Regions from separate parts of the Luteibacter rhizovicinus DSM 16549 genome, predicted to be linked through region 1. Evidence: predicted binding sites of a transcription regulator. Region 1 holds the regulator's gene; the other holds the start of a gene.
The links. Region 1 encodes FliA, which starts transcription of late flagellar genes. Its sites were predicted from a motif close to TAAAGTTTNNCNNNCNNNGGCCGATAA; they were not measured.
Positions count from the first base shown of each region.

Region 1 (3,314 bases):
TTCAACACCACCGCGCCGTTACGGGCCTCGTTGAGGAGGTCCTCGGCGCGGTGGCACAGCTCCACCATGGCGTTGAGGCCCAGAAAGCCCGCACCGCCCTTCACGGTATGGAACGCGCGGAAGACCGCGTTCAGCAGCTCGGCGTCCCCCGGCGAGGCTTCGAGATCCACGAGCTGTTCGCCCAGGCTCTCGAGCAGTTCGCGTGCTTCGATCAGGAAGACATTGAGCAGCTCGTTGTCCAGCTCCACGCTCATACGGCGCTCAGAACCCGAATTCGCTGAGCAGTCGATCCACTTCGTCCTGGCTGACCTTGTCCGGGGCCGGTGCGTGTGCGCCACCGGCCAGCGAACCAGTGAGACGCACCAGTTCGACCAGCGACGACTCCACCTTGGCCATGAACGATTCGACCTGCGCGACGCGCTGGCCGGACAGATCCTGCCAGGACTGGGCCTCGACCATCTCGCCCAGGCCGATGTCGCAGCTCTGCGCGAAATCGCCGACGCGCACGGCCAGGGCCGTCGCATTCGGTGCGAAGGCCGGATCGGCGTGATCGAGCACCAGCACTTCGTCGGCCTGCTTGGCCAGCGCCTGCGCCTGAGGACGCAGCCTGTCGCTGAAATCGAGGGTGCGGTGAGCCGCCTGTGAGCTCATCTCGAGCACGTCGCGCAGGTGTTTGCGCGCATCGCTCATGTTGCCCGGCACGCCATCGCTGGAGATATCGGAGGCCAGACGGCGGACCGACTCGTGCAGATCGCGCGCAAGATGGCCCAGGGCCAGGAACAGGTGCTGTTCACGGCTGCGCAGGAGGCGATCGAGCGCCTGTTCGAAGGCGACGCTGTCATCGGCGTCGAGCAACTCGCGCAGCTCGGGAACGACCTCGTGGCCGGGGTTAAGCATGGTATTCATCGTCATTCCCTTAGCCCGCAGCCGCGGCGAGTCGTTCGAAGATCTTGTCGAGCTTTTCCTTCAGCGTGACCGCCGTGAACGGCTTGACCACGTAGCCGTTCACGCCGCTCTGCGCGGCGGCGATGATCTGGTCGCGATTGTTCTCGGCCGTGACCATCAGCACCGGCATCGACTTCAGCGCGGCGTCCGCGCGGATCGCGCGAAGCAGGTCGATGCCCGTCATGTTGGGCATGTTCCAGTCGGTCACCACCAGGTCGAAAGGCTGGGCACGCAACATCGTGAGCGCCGCGTTGCCGTCTTCAGCCTCCTGGATGAGGGTGTTCGTAAATCCCAGCTCGACCAGGAGATTCCTGACGATGCGTCGCATGGTGGAGAAATCGTCCACCACGAGGATTTTCATGTTCTTGTCCAAAACTCGTCTCCGCCTGACTGCGCGTTCTTACCGGCGACGGCACCGTAATGCCGTCAATGCTTGTCTTTCCAACCCGTCATGCGTGCGCGGAGGCGAATCAGGGCCTGGCCATGGATCTGGCACACCCGCGATTCACTCACACCCAGCACCGCACCGATTTCCTTCAGATTGAGCTCTTCATCGTAGTACAGCGACATCACCAGCTTCTCGCGTTCGGGCAGGCCGTCGATGGATTGGGCCAGCGCATCGCGCAAGCCGTCCTGTTCGAAGATCCCTTCCGGCCCCGCGGCATCCGGGTCCGCGACATCGATCGCCGCGCCTTCGTCGCCTTCGGGCGCCGTAAGACTGAGCAACCGCGCGCTCGCCGCGTCGGCCAGGATCTGGTTGTACTCCATGGCGTCGATGCCCAGCCGCTTCATCACCTCGGCGTCTTCGGCATCACCACCTGTCTCGTTCTCGATCTGCCTCGTTACTTCAGCCACCTCGCGCAACTTCCGGTGCACGGAGCGGGGGGTCCAGTCCGTCTTGCGCAGTTCGTCCAGCATCGCGCCCCGTATGCGGATACCCGCATAGGTCTCGAAACTGGCCGCGCGAGTCGGCGAGTAATTTCTTGCGGCCTCCAGCAGTCCGATCATCCCGGCCTGCATGAGGTCGTTTGCATCCACGCTTGGCGGCAGCCGGCCCATCAGGTGATAGGCGATCCGGCGCACCAGCGGCGCGTGGGTTCGTACCAATTGATCCGCCGGGATTCGCGTGACTTCAAGGTATTCCGTCGCAACGCTCACAGTGGCAACCCTCCTCCCAGGTGGGACCGCTCGGCGAAAAAGCCGATGCGACCCTGAGCACGGGGTTCGGGTTCACCCCATGTATCGACCGACCTGGCCAGATTCTTGAATCCAACTGCAGATCGGCTGCTCGGCCAGACATCGACCACCGCCGACTGGCGGCGAATCGCCTGGCGCAGGTACTCGTCGTGCGGGACCATCCCCATGAAATCCAAGGAAACATCCAGGAATCGGTTGGTCACCCGGGACAGTTTCTCGAACAGCTGGCGACCTTCCTGGGCATGGCGGACCATGTTGGCCACGATGCGGAAGCGGTTCACGCCGAACTCCCGGCTCATGACCTTGATCAGGGCGTAGGCATCGGTCAGCGAGGCCGGCTCGTCGCAGACCACCACCACGACTTCGTCGGAAGCCGCGGCGAACATGGAGACGCTGTCCGAAATGCCGGCGGCGGTGTCGACGATCAGGTATTCGGGGGCGATCGGGTATTCGTCGAACGCGCGGATGACGGCGGCATGCTCGATATTCGGCAACTGCGCCATGCGGCGCGCGCCGGAGGTGGCCGGAATCACCTTCAGGCCATGCGGCGCCTGGAGGATCAGATCCTCGATGCGGCACTCGCCCTCGAGCATGTGCCCGAGGTGACGGGTCGGCTGCAGCCCGAGCAGCACGTCGATATTGGCCATGGCCAGATCGGCATCGAGCAGGACGACGTCGCGTCCGCCCATGGCCAGGGCCATACCGAGGTTGACCGCCACGGTGGTCTTGCCGACGCCGCCCTTGCCGCCCGCGATCGCGATGCTGCGGGTAGGGCGACGGTCGTCAAGCCAGTTGAGGCCGGCGGCCTGGGTGCTATCGACGTGTGTGGTCATGAAGGAATTCACTGCCGTGAAAGAGTGTGCGGTGGCGGTAGTCACGTTATGCGGTTTCCCGATCAGGCGAGCGCGGGCGCCGCGGTGCCGAAACGATCGGCAAGTACGGCGTCGTCGGGCTCCTCGTTGCGCTGCTTGAGCAGTTGGGCTGCGAGGCAGACCAGCTTGCGCGCATCGGCGGAGGCGATGTCTTCGGGCACACGCTGCCCGTCGGTGGTGTAGTCCAGCGGCATGGCGTGGCGAATGAGTGCCGACAGGGCGCCGCCGATCAGCGGCGCCTCGTCGAGCTTGGTAAGGATGGCGGTCTGCGGTGACAGCGGCGCGTACGAGCGGATCGCG
Region 1 is NZ_CP017480.1:406,566-409,879, forward strand. Features, by position in the region: gene BJI69_RS01900 (chemotaxis protein CheA) at 1-254, opposite strand, end outside; gene BJI69_RS01905 (protein phosphatase CheZ) at 262-906, opposite strand; gene cheY (chemotaxis response regulator CheY) at 917-1,318, opposite strand; gene BJI69_RS01915 (RNA polymerase sigma factor FliA) at 1,372-2,103, opposite strand; gene BJI69_RS01920 (MinD/ParA family protein) at 2,100-2,975, opposite strand; gene flhF (flagellar biosynthesis GTPase FlhF) at 3,038-3,314, opposite strand, start outside.

Region 2 (3,314 bases), 1.4 Mb from region 1:
ACGCTCGCCGCGCGCGGTGTCGAGCATGTGGTCTCGTCGACACTCGGCCGCGCGCTGCACACCGCCCAGGTCGTTGCAGAGATCATCGGCTGCGAGGTCAGCGTCGACGAGCGCTTCGTCGAGCGCGCCTTTGGTGAACTCGAAGGCCGTTCCGTCGCCGAGGCCCTCGTCGAGGATCCCCAATGGGCCGCGGTCGTTCGTGGTCACGATCCGCTCGCCGCAGCGGGTGGTAGCGAATCCTTGCACGAGGTCGCACAGCGGGCGCTTCCCGCGCTCGAGGCCGTTTGCGCGCTGCCGTACCGAAGCGTCGCTGTCATTACCCATGGCCATTGCCTCACGGCTCTGCTTGGCGCCCTGCGCGACGGCGGCGACTACGCCAGCTATCGCCACGGCAACTGCGCGTACACGCCGCTCATGGTGGCTGGTGGCGCCTATGTGGTCGACCGCTGGAACCTCGACAGCCAGGTGCTCGTCGAAGCCTGATCCTGCCGTCCCGGGATTGTCCTGTCTCGTGCATCGATTCATCCGCGTTCTGGCGGATAGTCTTGTCGCGCCTTCGCCCCTAGCTTTCCTCGTGAACCGCCGCGTTTCGTGGCGAACTCCATGAGGTAACGCATGAACTCCACCTGGTTTATCACTGGCACGTCCTCCGGCTTCGGCCGTCTCCTGACCGAGAAGCTGCTCGCTCGCGGTGACCGCGTCGCGGCCACGCTGCGCAAACCCGGCGCCCTCGACGATCTCAAGGCGACGCACGGCGATCGCCTGTGGATCACGACGATGGACCTGACCGATACGGCGTCCCTCCGGCGCAGCGTCGATGCCGCGTTCGCCGCCCTGGGGCGCATCGACGTCGTCGTCAACAACGCCGGCTACGGCCTGTTCGGTACGGCGGAAGAGGTCACCGACGAGCAGATCCGTGACGTGCTCGAGACCAACCTGATCGGTTCTATTCAGGTCATTCGCGCCGCCATCCCGAAGCTGCGCGACCAGGGTGGCGGTCGCATCGTGCAGGTATCCTCGGAAGGCGGCCAGATCGCCTATCCCAACTTCAGCCTCTATCACGCGTCGAAGTGGGGTATCGAGGGCTTCGTCGAATCCGTGCTGCAGGAGGTGAAGTCCTTCGGCATCGAGTTCCTCATCGTCGAGCCGGGCCCGTCGAAAACGGACTTCGGCAAAGGTCTCGTCCGCCCCGAACCCATGGCGATATACGACGACACGCCGGCGGGCGAACTGCGTCGCGGCATCGATTCCGGCGCGTTCACGCTGCGCGGCAATCCGGAAAAGATGGTCGACTCGATGATCGAAACGATCGACGCGACCGTCATGCCGCGTCGCCTGACTCTGGGCGGCGATGCTTACGCGCATGTCGACGCGGGTCTCAGCGCGCGACTGGATGAGCTCCGCGCACAACGCGACATCGCCTACGCCGCCGACGATGCCGCGTAACGTTCGGTGTAACAAAACAGAAATAACTGATTGCAAAAGGATTTTCTAAAGTATCGTTGCGTCCGGCCGTTACCTCTCGCAGTTCCCCGGCCCTCCGATGACGATGCCCATGAACACTCCTACCGGCGGTCGCGAACCGTCGTTGATCGAGCAGGCCCTGGCGGGAGATTCGCTGACGGCGGTCTTCCAGCCGGTGATTCGCGTGGATACCGGCGAAGTGGTTGCGCATGAGGGATTGATTCGTTCGTCCTTGCCGCACTTCAACCTGACGCCACCCGACCTCCTCGACCTCGCGCGGGCACGGGGACGCCTCGGCGAATTCGAACTCGCGGCGGCGCATTGCGTCGCCTCCCATTTCGCCGCGCGTGCGCTCACCGGCCGTCTGCTGGTGAACCTCAGTGCCCAGGCGATCATGCAGGACGGCGTACGCGCCGAGGACGTGCTCGAGGCCCTCTCCATTCCGGGTTTCGACCTCAGTCGGGTGACCATCGAAATCACCGAGCGCGACATTGTCGAGAATCCCGCGCGGCTGGCGCACTCGCTTGGCTTTCTTCGCGCGCGCGGCATCCGCGTGGCGCTGGACGACTTCGGCAACGGCCACTCGAACTTCGAGATGTGGAACGAAGTGCACCCGGAGATCGTCAAGATCGACCGTTACCTCATCAACGGCCTGGCGCGCAGCGCGGAGCGTCTGGCGATCGTGCGCGCGCTGATCTCGGTGGCGGAAACGCTGGGCGCCGAGCTCGTCGGCGAAGGCGTCGAGGAAGAGGCGGACCTGCTCATGCTGCGTGAGCTCGGCATTCCGTACGCGCAAGGCTTCCTGGTCGCGCGACCCTCCGCCGGCTCGACCATCGAGGCGCCCGCGAACGTCATCGCCGCGTTGTCCGTCACCCAGGTACCGGTCCCTCCGCGACCGCGCGGGCCAGTATCGGCGCGGCCGTTCACGGCCGGCCACATGCTCATCGACGCGCCTTGCGTGTCGCCGACGCAATCGAACGAAGACGTCGTGGACCTGTTCGCCGCCCAGCCGCGTCTGCATGCGATTGCGGTCGTCGAGCAGGGGTTGCCCATCGGCATCGTCAACCGACGCACCTTCACCGAGCGCATGGCGCAGCCCTTCGCGCGCGAGCTGTTCGGACGGAAGCCGTGCACCAGCTTCATGCATCCCGAACCGCTGCTCTGCGACGAGGAGATGTCGCTGCAAAGCATGGCCGATATCCTGCGCGGCGAAGATCAGCGTTATCTCAGTGACGGTTTCATCATCACCTCGCACGGTCGTTACCTCGGTCTCGGCACCGGTGAGGCGCTGGTGCGCCGGGTGACCGAGATTCGGGTAGAGGCGGCGCGCTACGCCAATCCGTTGACCTTCCTGCCCGGCAACCTGCCGGTGACCGAACACATCGTGCGCCTGTTACAGACAGGCCGTCCGTTCGCCGCGGCCTATTTCGACCTCGACAACTTCAAGCCCTTCAACGACCAGTACGGCTACTTCCGCGGTGACGAAATGATCCGCCTGCTCGCCAGCACGCTTACCGGCGACCTGCGCCAGGACGCCGATTTTGTCGGCCATATCGGCGGCGACGACTTCCTCGTTATCTTCCAGGGTGACGACTGGGCCGCACGCTGCGAAGGCATGCGCCTGCGTTTCAACGCGATGAGCGGGAACCTGTTCGACGAGATCGACCGTGCCCGCGGTGGCATCGACAGCGAGGATCGCCACGGGCACCAGCGCTTCTTCCCCATCACCACGGTGGCCGTCGGCGTGGCGTGCTTCGTCAACGCCTATCCGGTCGATCCGGAAACCGTGGCGAGCCTCGCCGCGTCGGCCAAGCGCGTGGCGAAGAACACAGGCAGCGGCCTGCATACGG
Region 2 is NZ_CP017480.1:1,796,308-1,799,621, forward strand. Features, by position in the region: gene BJI69_RS08110 (histidine phosphatase family protein) at 1-483, shown strand, start outside; gene BJI69_RS08115 (SDR family oxidoreductase) at 616-1,446, shown strand; gene BJI69_RS08120 (GGDEF domain-containing protein) at 1,556-3,314, shown strand, end outside.
Region 2: BJI69_RS08120 (GGDEF domain-containing protein) is a predicted target of FliA. The motif match lies at 1,493-1,519, and genes of this name have one in related genera.